Regions from separate parts of the Phyllobacterium sp. CL33Tsu genome, predicted to be linked through region 2. Evidence: predicted binding sites of a transcription regulator. Region 2 holds the regulator's gene; the other holds the start of a gene.
The links. Region 2 encodes HrcA, which represses chaperone genes, less so after heat shock. Its sites were predicted from a motif close to GTTAGCACTCNCNNNNNGNGAGTGCTAAC; they were not measured.

Region 1 (7,261 bases), 750 kb from region 2:
GTTTCGTGACCCGTACGGTTTACCCGACGATCCCGCCACGCGTCGACTACGAACTTACCGATCTCGGCCGCGACCTTCTGGTGCCTGTCCGCGCGCTTGGCGACTGGGCGATCCGCAACGAACAGCGGGTCGCCGAAGCACGCGCGCGGTTCGATGCCATTCATGAAGGTTCGGAGCCAAAGCAGATCTTCTCCCAGGCGGCTGAGTGAAGAAAAGTTCAACGCGCATTAGGTGGCACTGCCCCGATAGAAGGATTCTCTCGGCGTCTTGAAACTTGAGTAAAAATCGCTGTGCCACAAGTGCGGCGGACGAACGAGCCGCGCGAGCAGAAGTTGAAGAACACGCAAATCAAAACAAAAAGGCGGGTCGAAACCCGCCTTTTCCGTATGTCGCTGGATGAGGACTTCTTAGAAGTCCATGCCGCCCATGCCGCCCATGCCGCCGCCCGGCATTGCCGGAGCAGCCGAGTCTTTCTTCGGCGCTTCAGCAATCATGGCTTCGGTGGTGACGAGAAGGCCAGCAACCGAAGCTGCGTCCTGGAGAGCGGTGCGAACGACCTTGACCGGATCGACGATACCGAGCGTGATCAGATCGCCATACTCGCCATTGGCCGCGTTGTAGCCGTAGGTGTCCTTCTTGTTCTCAAGGATCTTGCCGACAACGATCGAAGCTTCATCGCCTGCGTTCGTTGCGATCTGGCGGGCAGGAGCCTGCAGAGCACGGCGAACGATGTTGATGCCAGCGTCCTGATCGGCATTGGCGCCCTTGATCGTAAGAGCAGCCGAAGCGCGAAGCAGGGCGACGCCGCCGCCAGGAACGATGCCTTCTTCAACAGCCGCACGGGTTGCATTGAGGGCGTCGTCGACGCGGTCCTTCTTTTCCTTCACTTCGACTTCCGTCGCACCGCCGACGCGGATGACGGCAACGCCGCCAGCGAGCTTGGCAAGGCGTTCCTGCAGCTTCTCGCGGTCATAGTCGGAAGTGGTCTCTTCGATCTGCTGCTTGATCTGGCCAACGCGAGCGTTGATTTCGCCCTTCTTGCCATTGCCGTCGACGATCGTGGTGTTTTCCTTGGTGATCGACACCTTCTTGGCGCGGCCGAGCATGTCGAGCGTAACGCTTTCGAGCTTGATGCCGAGGTCTTCGGAAATAACCTGACCACCGGTGAGGATCGCGATGTCTTCGAGCATGGCCTTGCGGCGATCGCCGAAGCCAGGAGCCTTGACAGCAGCAATCTTCAGGCCGCCGCGCAGCTTGTTCACGACGAGCGTTGCAAGGGCTTCGCCTTCGACGTCTTCGGAGATGATGACGAGGGGCTTCGAGGTCTGGACGACAGCTTCGAGAACCGGCAGGAGAGCCTGGAGGTTCGAGAGCTTCTTCTCGTGGAGAAGGATGTATGCGTCCTCGAGGTCAGCAACCATCTTTTCCGGGTTGGTGACGAAGTACGGCGAAAGGTAGCCGCGGTCGAACTGCATGCCTTCGACGACTTCGAGTTCGGTCTCGGCGGTCTTGGCTTCCTCGACGGTGATGACACCTTCGTTGCCGACCTTCTGCATCGCCTTGGCGATCATTTCACCGATTTCGGATTCGCCATTGGCAGAGATCGTGCCAACCTGGGCGACTTCTTCCGAGGTCTTGATCTTCTTGGCCTTCTTGACGAGGTCCTTGACGACTTCGGCAACAGCAAGGTCGATGCCGCGCTTCAGATCCATCGGGTTCATGCCGGCTGCAACGGCCTTGCCGCCTTCCTGAACGATGGCCTGGGCGAGAACGGTAGCGGTCGTGGTGCCGTCGCCGGCGATGTCGTTCGTCTTCGAAGCGACTTCACGGACCATCTGCGCGCCCATGTTTTCGAACTTGTCTTCGAGTTCGATTTCCTTGGCAACAGTGACACCGTCCTTGGTGATGCGCGGTGCGCCGAAGGACTTGTCGATGACAACGTTACGACCCTTCGGGCCGAGCGTTACCTTTACTGCATCGGCAAGGATGTTGACGCCGCGCAGCATGCGCTCGCGCGCATCACGGCTGAATTTTACTTCTTTGGCTGCCATTTTATCTCTCCTGGGATTAAACCCGGTTTGATCTAAATTCGTTGATTGCGGGGATGCGCGGCGATTAGCCGAGGATGCCCAGAATGTCGGATTCCTTCATGATCAGCAGGTCTTCGCCGCCGATCTTGACTTCCGTACCCGACCACTTGCCGAACAGGATCAGATCGCCTGCCTTGACATCGAGCGGTACGAGCTTGCCGGCTTCGTCACGAGCGCCGGTGCCTACGGCGATGACTTCGCCTTCCTGCGGCTTTTCCTTGGCAGTATCCGGAATGATGATGCCGCCAGCGGTCTTTGCTTCGGATTCGACGCGGCGTACGACGACGCGGTCATGAAGCGGGCGGAACTTGGTCTTGGCCATGGTTAGAACCCTTGATGTTGGTGTCAAAACGATGACGCGAATGGCAGCGCCATTCGCGGTATTAGCACTCGCTTGGGGTGAGTGCTAACTGCGGCCGGAGATAGTGGGATCGGTTTGAAGAGTCAAGGGAAAGCATCATTTAAAATGGCCTGGAGAGGCAATGCTTGGAAGCCGGGTCCATCTACAAACCGCTTTATGGCATATTCATGTGAAATGCGAATGACGTGACGGCAGAATTCACACAATGCTGCAAGTCGGCGTGGGCGCGATCGGCGGAAACACGCGCCCCAACCGCATCAATCCTCGGCGCTTTCTTCGCCCACGTGATGCGTCATGTCGACAAGCATGTCGCTGACATGCTTGTCGGCCAGTTCGTAGAAAATCTGTTTTGCCTGCCGGTTGCCGCGCACGAGCCGGGCGCCGCGCAAGAGGCGCAGATGATGGCTGACCAGCGATTGCGATAGGTCGAGGCTCGCGGCGATATCTCCGACTGAGCGCGGCGCTTCGAGGCAGAACAGGAGTATGCGCAGCCGCGTCGGATCGCCGAGGAGACGAAAGGTTTCGGCGAGAACCGTGAGTTCAGGGGGGAGAGGAGGGGTTGAGCTCAATGTTTGTGCCCCTCATGCCCGTGCTCGTGAGCGGCATGATCATGTCCGCCGTGATCATGATCGGCCTCGTCGTGGGCATGGCCGGAATGGTCGTGTTCGTGCCCTTGCTGGAGATCATCGCCAAGGCAGCAATCGTCCCTCGCTGTATCCTCCGGCCAGTCGATGGCAATCGTTGCGTGCGATATCTCGAACTTCTTCATGAGTTCGGCTTCGACCTGTTTCACCAGAAGCCGCGGATTCGTATCCGGAGCAGGGCGCACATGCAGCGTTGCCAGCGGCTTGCCCGAGGTGATCATCCAGACGTGGACATGGCGGACGGCGGCAAGTCCCGGAACCGTCTGCTTTAGATACTGCTCGATGGCTTCAGGTGCGGCATTGCCTGGCGCGCCTTCGAGCAGGATATGCAACGAGTTGCGCAGGAGCGCCCAGGCGCTGCGCAGGATCAAAATGGACACGAAGACAGAAAGTATCGGGTCGATTGGCGTCCATCCGGTATAGTAGATCACGATCGCGGCAACGATCGTGCCGACGGAACCTAGGAGATCGCCCAGTACGTGCAGCACCGCTCCCTTGATGTTGACCTGCTCGGTATCGCCGCCGCGTGTCAGGATCCAGAAAACCAGCATGTTTATTAAAAGGCCGACTGTGGCGACGATAAACATGGGACCGGCCAGGACTTCGCCAGGATTGCGGAAGCGCTCGATGGCCTCGTACGTTATCCAGATGAGAATGGCGAACAGCGTGACGGCGTTGATAAGCCCGGCAATGACCTCGAAGCGCATATAGCCGAAAGTGCGTTTTTCGTCGGCGGCGCGCCGGCCGAAACGGAAGGCGAAGTAGGCCAGTGACAGCGCCACCACATCGGTGAACATATGGCCGGCATCGGCAATCAGCGCCAGCGAGCCCGCCATGAGCCCGCCCACGATCTCGACGATCATGAATGAAAAAGTTATTGCAAGTGCAATGAGCATTTTCGTCTCGTTGCCCGCAGTGACTTTAGGCGTGTGGTCGTGGCCGGCATGGGGGTCTGACATTGTGAAGCCTCTAGCAAACATATCAATATGTGTTCATGTGTTTGTTAGGCGAAGGCAAAGGTCGTGTCAATCGCAGATAGTGCCCGTCCGAAACCCCGAACGGCACAACGTGAGCTTTTTCAAACATAACCGGCGTGACAGGTCAGGCACGATCCGCTAATCGAGACAGTCTCAAGACTCTCGTCGCATAGTATTTTGCCTGAAGGGACCGGCATGACCGACATGATACATTTGCAGCGCCTCGATGCATTGATGGATCGCTACGACGTACTGCTGTGTGATGTCTGGGGCGTCCTGCACAATGGCGTCGATTCCTTCGCACCCGCCTCGGCGGCCTTGCAAAGGGCCCGTCAGGCCGGCCTGACGGTGGTTCTCATCACAAATGCGCCGCGCCCCTTTGCCGGCGTAGCGGAGCAGATTCATGCGCTTGGCGTGCCGGAATCGGCCTATGACCGGATCGTCACATCGGGCGACGTCACCCGCGAATTGATCCGCAACGCGCCGCGCCGTGTGTTTCATCTCGGGCCGGAGCGCGACGAAACCCTCTATGACGGCATCGACGTGGAACTGGTCGAGGAGCGCGAAGCCGATGTCGTCGTCTGCACGGGTTTCTTCGATGACGATACGGAAACGCCGGAAGACTATGCCGACATGCTGGTGCGCTTCCGCTCGCGCAACCTGCCGTTCATCTGCGCCAATCCGGATATCGTCGTCGAGCGCGGCGATCGCCTCATCTGGTGCGCCGGGGCGCTTGCTCGCGATTACGGGCAGCTTGGCGGCCGCACGCTCATCGCAGGAAAGCCGCATCGCCCGATCTACGAGGCGGCGGTTGCCGCGGCGGAAGACGTGCGCGGCACCCCTGTCGAACGTTCGCGGGTACTTGCCATCGGTGACGGCATGCTGACGGATATCAAGGGCGCCGATCTTTTCGGCATCGATGTTCTCTATATCTCCGGCGGTATTCATGCCGGCGATTATGTGATGGGCGGTGTCCATGACCTTGAGAAGCTTCTGGCGTTCCTCGCAAAGCACGGAAGCAATCCCGTTGCGACGATGCCCGCCCTGGCGTGAGACAAAGATATGCCGATCCTGCGTCTGAACGATCCGTCTCATTTGCCCGATGAACTGAAGGGCGCCATTGTCGCCATCGGCAATTTCGACGGCGTGCACCGTGGGCACCAGGCCGTTCTGGGCCGGGCGCTGGAGACCGCACGCGCCGAGGGCAAGCCATCGCTGGTATTGACCTTCGAGCCGCACCCGCGCAGCGTTTTCGTGCCGGACCAGCCGGTGGACCGGTTGACACCCGCCGCCGAGAAGGCATCGATCCTCGAAGCGCTGGGATTCGATGCGGTGGTCGAATGCAATTTTACCCGCGAATTCTCGCAATTGACGGCGGATGTCTTTGTGGACCGCATTCTCGTTGATGGCCTTGGCGCAACCCGTATCGTCGCCGGCTTCGATTTTCATTTCGGCAAGGGCCGTCAGGGTGGCCCGGCGTTCCTGATGGCAGCGGGCGAAGAACGTGGCTTCCACGTCACGCTCGTCGATGCCTTCCGTGACGAGGGGGGCCATGCGATCTCGTCAAGCCGCATTCGCGATATGTTTGGCGCAGGTGAAGTGGTCGAGGCGGCCGGGCTCCTTGGCTACCGGCACCGCATTCGCGCCACGGTCGTCGGCGGCAAGCAGCTGGGGCGCACGATCGGCTTTCCGACCGCCAACATGGTGCTTCCGCCCGAGACCCATTTGAAGCACGGAATTTATGCGGTGCGCTTCCGCCGGGCCGACGGTACGCTTCTTGACGGCGTCGCCAGCTTTGGCCGCAGGCCGACCGTCGATACGGATGGCGAGCCGCTGCTTGAAACATATGTGTTCGATTTCAGCGACGATCTTTACGGCGAAACCTGCGCCGTCTCTTTCTTCGGCTATCTGCGCGGCGAGGAAAAATTTGACGGTCTCGAGCCGATGATGCAGCAGATCCGGCGCGACGAAGAGGAAGCGCGTGCGCTACTTCAAGGTGTCAAGCCGTTGTCGCCGCTGGACCAGAAGATTAATTTCGACTGAGGAAGATGGGCGCTTTACCCATGATCTGACAATAAGGGAGCGATGGAATGAGACTGATTGGAATGCTGGATTCGCCCTATGTGCGACGGGTGGCAATTTCACTGAAAATGCTGAACCTGCCATTTTCCCATGAGTCCCTGTCGGTTTTCCGGGCCTTCGAGGCCTTTTCGAAGATCAATCCGGTCGTGAAAGCACCGACGCTCGTGACGAATGAAGGCGTCGTCCTGATGGATTCGTGCCTGATCCTCGAATATGCCGAGCGCATTGCAGAACCCGCGCTGGGGCTGACACCGGCGGAAATTACGCATTTTACGCGCTCGCAGCGGATCATCGGCCTCGCGCTCGCCGCCTGCGAAAAGAGCGTCCAGATCGTCTATGAGCACGATCTGCGGCCTTCGGAAAAGCGGCATCAGCCCTGGCTTGATCGCGTGCATGGCCAGCTTGCCGATGCGTATCGTTTGCTGGAAGCCGAAGTGCAGCAGGCGGACCCATGGATCTTCGCAGATCGGCCGCTCCAGGCGGATATTACGAGTGCCGTTGCCTATCGGTTTACCCGTGAGATGCTGCCGGACGTGATCGCGGCCGGCGAATATCCGGCACTTGCCGCCCTCTCGGAGAAATCCGAGGCGTCGGAGGCATTTCTTGCCTTTCCATTCAGTTGACGCCAGTGTGGTAAATTGTTTACCACGTTGCTCAATGCAATTTTATCTATCACTCGATTAGTTTTGACGCGTACGCTTGCCACCCCCCAGACAGGCCCCGGAGTTATTTCATGTCTATTCGCCTTGTTAGCGCCCTCGCGAGCGCCATAATCCTTTCCGTTGCAGCACCCGCTTTTGCCGATGAATATTATTCCGACAACCAGACCCAGAGCTCGCGCGGCGACCATTGGTGGTCGGGCGACTGGTACATCACGCTCGGTGCGAAGGGTTTCGTGGCTCCGGATTATGAAGGCGCGAAAAATTACAAGTTCCGTGCCGCGCCGGTCATTTCGATCGGCCGTCCCGGCAGTTCGCTCAAGTTTTCTTCGCTTAACGACAATCCGTCCCTTGGCTTTATCGACACGGGTGTGTTCCGCGCCGGTATTACCGGCAAGCTCATTACCGGTCGCGATTCCAGCGACTATGATGAACTCAAGGGTCTCAA
Region 2 (7,261 bases):
CAAGGCGCGTAGGCCGGAATGTTCGGCCTGTGTCATCGCCGATATCTGCAAGGCAGCGGAAAAGACCTCGGAAATCCCGGCGCCGCTGGTGCCGCTGCCGCCGCAGGCTATCTGACGGCTACAGGCCGTGCCGCACTGGCGACGGCTTTGTGGAGGTGCACCATGAGCGCTGCGGCAAAGAGCGGCGTCAGGAGGTTGAGCAATGGCACGGCCATAAATGCGGCGATGACAAGGCCCGCGAGGAAGACCGTACCGGCATTCTGCGCCCGCAAGGCCTTTGCCTCGGCTTCGGATCGAAAACGCATCGCGGCGAACTCGAAGAACTCGCGGCCCAGCAGATAGCCATTGACGATGAAGAATGCGATCAGGTTGACGCCGGGGATGAGCAACATCAGCAGCGCGGCAACATTGCCGAGAATGACGACGCCAAAGAAGCGGATCGAAAGGACCATCGAGCGCATGGCAGGCAGCGGCTTTCCGGCCGGGTCGCCAGGGTAGTCTTCCTTTTCGACGACCTCCGCAACATCGTCAAGAAAAAGCCCGGCTACGATGGCGGTAACTGGAGCAATCAGCAACGCCAGTCCCAATGCGAGCCCGATGCTGGCAAAGAGGCCGGCGATGAAGCCGATCCAGCCCGTCCAGGATGGCAAATCCGGCATCATTCCTTCGAAAAAAGGGAGCGCGAGCCATTCGAAGATTTCGCGCAGCCCAAACCATGCGCCGACGAGCAGCAGCAATGTCAGCCCCAGCGATTTCCACAGGACAGCGCGAAATTCCGGACGGAAGAGGTGACTGGCGGCGGCGCGGGCGCTTTCGACGATCATCGGGCATTTTGCTCCATGGCGTAGGTTCCCGACATAAGTGCAACTGACCCTTCGGACAAGGTGTTCGCCCAAGTGGGGGGTGGTCAATTCTGTCGCGACGGGGTAGAGCAGGCAAAACAACGCCAACAGGTTTGCGATCTATCCCGGAGTTTCCATGTCCACTTATGACGTGCTTTGCATAGGCAACGCCATTGTCGATATCATTGCCCGCACCGATGACGATTTCATCATCAAGAACGGCATTATCAAAAATGCAATGAACCTGATCGACGCCGATCGGGCCGAGTTCCTCTACGAGCGCATGGGTCCCGCGATCGAGGCGTCGGGCGGCAGCGCCGGCAATACCGCGGCGGGGGTTGCCAGCCTTGGCGGACGCGCCGCCTATTTCGGCAAGGTAGCGGACGATCAGCTTGGCCACGTTTTTACCCATGATATCCGTTCGCAAGGAGTGGCCTTCGACACGCGTGTGCTGGCTTCACCGCCACCCACCGCGCGCTCGATGATTTTCGTGACGCCCGATGGCGAGCGCTCGATGAACACCTATCTCGGCGCCTGCATCGAGCTCGGGCCGGAGGATGTCGAGAGTTCCAAGGTTTCCCAGGCCAAGGTCACCTATTTCGAGGGCTATCTCTGGGATCCGCCGCGCGCCAAGGAAGCCATCCGCCTGTCGGCAAAGATCGCTCATGAGCACAAGCGCGAAGTCTCGATGACCCTCTCGGATCCGTTTTGCGTCGATCGCTACCGCGAGGAGTTTCTTGATCTGATGCGCTCCGGCACGGTCGACATCGTTTTTGCCAACGAGGCGGAAATGAAATCGCTGTACCAGACGGACAATTTTGAAGAAGGCCTTGAGCTGATCCGCAGGGATTGCAAGCTCGCTGCCGTCACCCGTTCGGAAAAAGGTTCTGTGGTCGTTGCCGGCGACGAGACTGTCGCCGTTCCCGCCATCGAGATCGAGGAACTGGTCGATACCACAGGCGCGGGCGATCTTTATGCTGCGGGTTTCCTTTTCGGTTACACCAACGGCCGCTCGCTGACCGATTGCGCCCGCCTTGGCTCGCTGACGGCGGGGCTTGTCATCCAGCAGATCGGTCCGCGTCCGCAGATCAATCTGAAGGCCGCGGCGGAGCGGGCGGGGCTGCTCTGATCAAGCCTTCCCGCTCAAGCTCGTCCGCACTGCGGCCGGGCTTGTGATAGGTCGGCAGATACCAGCCGAAATAGAGCGCGCCGCCTCGGACCGTGAAGGCGGCAAGCGCCGCGACGAGCGCGGAAATCTCCGTCCCGACGGCAAACCGGTGCAGCACGATATAGACAAGTGAGCCGGCGAGCGCCGCCGTGACATAAATTTCGCGGCGCATCACCACTGATGGCTCCCCCGAAATGATATCACGCAGGATACCGCCGAATGTCGCCGTCATGATCCCGGTCACCACCGCAATGGTCGAGTCGAAGCCGAGTGCAAGGCTCTTTGCCGCGCCCATCACGCTATAGGCGGCAAGCCCGACCGCATCGAGCCAGAGGAGAACGCGATAGCGTGATTCAAGCAGATTGGCGGTGAAATAGACAAGGATTGCCGCTGCGGCGCAGACAAGTAGGCTCATCGGATCCTTCACCCAGAAGACGGGAACGCCGAGGATGAGGTCGCGCAACGTCCCGCCGCCGATCCCGGTGACCGCGGCGAGAAAGATGAAAGCCATGATGTCGAGCTGGCGCCGCGAGGCCGCCAGAGCTCCCGTCGCGGCGAAAAGGAAAATTCCGGCATAGTTGAACAGCTGAATCATGGTCACCGGCAGTTTCCCCTCGCCGTTATTTTGTCCCACGATAGAGCATGACCGGAAAATGAAAAGAGCCGCATTCCGGTCAGGGAAATGCGGCTCCTTGGAACGTCGTTAAGACCGATCAGGCGTCTTTTTCAGCCTGCGGATTGATCGGGCCGGGTTCCGGCTGAGCTTCGCCGGCGGCCTGCTTGGGTCCGCCCCGCGACACGCCGACAAGCGCCGGCCGCAGCACGCGGTCGCCGATGACAAAGCCAGCCTGCGCAACCTGCACCACCGTATTATGCGGAACATCCGCATTCGGAATTTCGAACATCGCCTGGTGGAAGTTCGGATCGAACTTCTGACCCTGCGGCTCGATTTTCTTGACGCCGTGGCGTTCCATAGCGGTGAGCATGGAGCGTTCCGTCATCTCGACGCCCTCGACGAGGCCTTTAAGGCCGGCATCGCCGCCTGCAAGTGCATCGGCGGGAACAGCTTCGATGGCGCGCTTCAGATTGTCGGATACCGCAAGCATGTCGCGGGCGAAGTTGGCAACCGAATAGCTGCGCGCGTCATGGACGTCGCGCGCGGTCCGCTTGCGCAGGTTTTCCATATCTGCGGCAAGGCGCAGCAACTGGTCCTTCAGATCGTTGTTTTCGGCGCGCAGCGCGTCGAGTTCGGCGGTCGTTGCCTGCTCCTGGTCTTCCTCGGCAAGCGCATATTCCTCGGCCTTGCGCGATTTAAGAAAATCATCGGCAGCGCGCTTCAGCGCATCGCGATCGCGCGGATTCTTCAGGTCGCGCTGATCGAGATCCGGGGTGTCGTGAAGTTTCTTGTCTTCAGCCATCTATCCTGTCCGTTCATTTTTCGAAGTTGCGCTGGATATCGACGTTCGGCTCTTGAAAATCAAGTCTTATCGCAAAAGGCGGGATACGAGCTGGGCGGTATAGTCGACCATCGGCACGATCCGGGCATAGTTGAGCCGGGTCGGGCCGATGACGCCGAGGGCGCCGATGATGCGCTGCTCCGAGTCCCGATAGGGCGCGATCACCAGCGACGAACCCGACAGCGAGAACAGCTTGTTTTCTGACCCGATGAAGATGCGCACGCCGGGTCCCGCCTCGGCGAGGTCGAGAAGCTGTAGCGTTCCTTCCTTGGTTTCGAGATCGTCAAAGAGGTGGCGCAGCCTGTCGAGATCGGCCTCGGCGTTGATCGAATCGAGAAGATTGCCGCGCCCGCGCACGATCAGGCGCGGCGGCTGCCCGCTGCCTGCGCCGCCCCAGACCGCCAGCCCCTGTTGCACCAGATGTTGCGACAAGGCATCGAGTGCCTGCTGGGTCTCGTCCTTGAGCCGGCCGATTTCCTGGCGCGCCTCGCTGATCGTGCGGCCCTGGATATGCGCATTGAGAAAGTTCGAAGCTTCGATGAGCTGTGAGGGCGTCACGCCAACGGGCAAATCGATAACGCGATTTTCGATATCCCCGCTCTGGCTGACAAGAACGGCCAGGGCCTTGGTCGGCTCGAGGCGCACGAACTCGATGTGTTTCAGCGCGCCTTCCGCCTTGGTCGCAAGCACAAGACCGGCGCCGCGCGACATGCCGGAGAGGATTTGGCTCGCCTGCGTCAGCACAGTTTCAGTCGACTGGTCTTCGCTTGAGGCACGAACCTGCGCCTCGATCGAGTTGCGCTCAGCGGCGGAAAGATCGCCGACTTCCATGAAGGCGTCGACGAAGAAGCGCAGCCCAAGCTGCGTCGGGAGGCGTCCGGCCGAAATATGCGGTGCATAGACCAGTCCGAGATGCTCGAGATCGCTCATGACGTTGCGGATCGTCGCCGGCGACAGCGACACGGGGAGAATCCGCGAAAGGTTGCGCGAGCCGACCGGTTCGCCGTCGCCAAGATAGCTCTCGACGATGCGCCGGAAAATGTCGCGCGACCGCTGGTCAAGCGACTGATATGCCTCCGGTACCACGGCCCGTTTCATCTTGCCTCGTATGTCTGCTTGTTACAGCCCTGATATAAGCATTGTCCGGGCAATCATCAAAGCCTTTGCTTCGATCTGCCATCACGGCTAAAAGGCCGGACCACAGATTTTCAAAGAGGTCTTTCCAATGCGTCCTTCCAAGCGAGCCCCCGACGAGATGCGCGCCATCTCCTTCGAACGCGGCGTTTCCAAGCATGCCGAGGGCTCGTGCCTAGTCAAATTCGGCGACACCCACGTTTTGTGCACAGCGAGCCTTGAGGAAAAGGTGCCAGGCTGGATGCGCAACACCGGCAAGGGTTGGGTAACGGCCGAATACGGCATGCTGCCGCGCTCGACCGGCGATCGCATGCGCCGCGAGGCATCCTCGGGCAAACAGGGCGGTCGCACGCTGGAGATCCAGCGGCTGATTGCCCGCTCGCTGCGTGCGGTCGTTGACCTTCAGGCGCTTGGCGAAGTGCAGATCACGGTGGACTGCGACGTTATCCAGGCCGATGGCGGCACGCGCACGGCTGCCATCACCGGCGGTTGGGTCGCTCTGCACGAGTGCCTTCGCTGGATGGAAGCGCGCCAGATGATCAAGGTCGAAAAAGTGCTGAAGGACCATGTTGCGGCGATCTCATGCGGAATTTCCAACGGCACGCCGGTGATCGACCTTGATTATCAGGAAGATTCGACGGCACAGACCGACGCGAACTTTGTCATGACCGGCAAGGGTGGTATCGTCGAGGTCCAGGGAACCGCCGAAGGCGAGCCCTTTTCCGAGGAAGAACTGCTCGCCCTTATAAGTCTTGCCCGCAACGGCATCGGGCGGCTGGTCAACCTGCAGCAGATGGCTGTGAGCTAAAAGCCCGAGACCATGCGACCATCCGGTATCCTTGAAACGGCGCTTTATGTTACGGACCTTGCGGCCGCCAAGGACTTCTATGCCGGCATTCTCGGGCTCGAGATCATATTGGAGACGCCGAAGCGGTCCATCTTCTTTCGCTGCGGCGCCGGTGTCCTCATCCTGTTCGATCCCGTGCTTATCAACGAGCGCCCGCCCGGCAGCCTGCCTATCCCCTCGCATGGGGCAACAGGCCCGGGCCACGTCTGTTTCAAGGCGACACGGGATGAAATCGCCGGATGGAAATCCCATCTTGAGGCAAATGGCATCGAGATCGAAAGCGAGTTCGATTGGCCGAACGGCGCGCGCTCGCTCTACTTCCGCGATCCCGCCGGAAATTCGATCGAATTCGCAGAACCGAAATTATGGAATTTGGAATGAGAAAACTCGAAAAGGGCAAACTGCTCGTCGCAAGTCACAATCAGGGCAAGATCAATGAGATGATCGACCTTCTGGGACCATTCGGCTTTGAAGTGGTTTCCGCTGGCGATCTCGGCCTGCCGGAGCCGGATGAGACCGGAACCACGTTCGAGCAAAATGCCTATATCAAGGCCTATGCAGCGGCGAAGGCGACCGGCCTCGTTGCGCTCTCCGATGATTCCGGCCTTTGCGTCGACGCGCTCGGCGGCGATCCCGGCGTTTACACGGCGAACTGGGCGGAACTTCCCGATGGAAAGCGCGATTTCAGCCACGGCATGGAAAAGGTGGAAAAGGCCTTGCAGGATAAGGGCGCGACAAGCCCCGACCAACGCAGCGGGCGTTTCGTATCCGTCATCTGCCTCGCCTGGCCGGACGGCGAAGCCAATTACTATCGCGGCGAGGTCGAGGGCGAGATCGTCTGGCCGCCGCGCGGCAGCGCTGGCTTCGGTTACGATCCCGTATTCAAGCCGGAAGGCTATGAGGCGACCTTCGGCGAGATGACAGCTGAACAGAAGCATGGCTGGAAGCCGGGTGACGAAAAGGCGCTGTCGCACCGCGCCCGTGCCTTCCAGCATTTCGCCAGGGATTGTCTGGACGCAGGATGACCCGCAACGATCCGATCACACGCCGGAGTTTTGCAGTTTGGCTCCCACCCTTTCCCCGTCTGGGAAGGGTCATTGCTGTTCAACGGGGTAGGGGACGGGTCTGATGGCGTCCTTGCCAGTGATTCCCGCCGACCCGGACCTGCGGTCCGACCTTCTCCAAGAGTTCGAGGGTAAGGGAGGGCGCACGAAATCGCACCCCGACAAGGGCGAGAGCGGGTTTGGGGTCTATGTGCACTGGCCATTCTGCATGGCAAAGTGTCCCTACTGCGATTTCAATTCGCATGTGCGGCATCAGCCGGTGGACCAGAAGCGCTTCGCCGTTGCCTTTGCCCGCGAGCTCGCGACAATGCGCCAGCGCACCGGCGAGCGCACAGTGTCCAGCATATTTCTCGGCGGGGGGACTCCCTCGCTGATGCACCCCGATACGGTCGGCTCGGTTCTGGATGCGATCGCGCAGAACTGGCACGTGCCCGCGGGCATCGAGATCACCCTCGAAGCCAACCCCACCAGCGTGGAAGCGGATCGGTTTCGCGGCTATCGCGCCGCGGGCGTGAACCGGGTTTCGCTTGGCGTGCAGGCATTGAATGATGCCGATCTGCGCCGCCTCGGCCGCATGCATAGTGTCGATGAGGCACTTGCGGCGATCGGCCTTGCACGCGAAATCTTTCCGCGGCTGTCCTTCGACCTGATCTATGCGCGGCCGGACCAGAGCCTCGAGGCATGGCGGGAAGAACTTGTGCGTGCCATCTCTTTCGCCGCCGATCACCTCTCGCTTTATCAGTTGACCA

Region 1: the regulator HrcA is predicted to act here: its motif matches at 2,473-2,501, upstream of groES (co-chaperone GroES).

What each region holds. Positions count from the first base shown of each region.
Region 1 is NZ_FORJ01000001.1:566,624-573,884, reverse strand. Features, by position in the region: gene BM074_RS02870 (winged helix-turn-helix transcriptional regulator) at 1-209, shown strand, start outside; gene groL (chaperonin GroEL) at 408-2,051, opposite strand; gene groES (co-chaperone GroES) at 2,116-2,412, opposite strand; gene BM074_RS02855 (ArsR/SmtB family transcription factor) at 2,709-3,020, opposite strand; gene BM074_RS02850 (cation diffusion facilitator family transporter) at 3,017-4,054, opposite strand; gene BM074_RS02845 (TIGR01459 family HAD-type hydrolase) at 4,277-5,125, shown strand; gene BM074_RS02840 (bifunctional riboflavin kinase/FAD synthetase) at 5,135-6,115, shown strand; gene BM074_RS02835 (glutathione S-transferase) at 6,163-6,777, shown strand; gene BM074_RS02830 (MipA/OmpV family protein) at 6,888-7,261, shown strand, end outside.
Region 2 is NZ_FORJ01000001.1:1,316,963-1,324,223, reverse strand. Features, by position in the region: gene nth (endonuclease III) at 1-115, shown strand, start outside; gene BM074_RS06420 (sulfate transporter family protein) at 108-824, opposite strand; gene BM074_RS06415 (adenosine kinase) at 979-1,971, shown strand; gene BM074_RS06410 (trimeric intracellular cation channel family protein) at 1,931-2,611, opposite strand; gene grpE (nucleotide exchange factor GrpE) at 2,724-3,428, opposite strand; gene hrcA (heat-inducible transcriptional repressor HrcA) at 3,495-4,565, opposite strand; gene rph (ribonuclease PH) at 4,693-5,409, shown strand; gene BM074_RS06390 (VOC family protein) at 5,422-5,829, shown strand; gene rdgB (RdgB/HAM1 family non-canonical purine NTP pyrophosphatase) at 5,826-6,473, shown strand; gene hemW (radical SAM family heme chaperone HemW) at 6,577-7,261, shown strand, end outside.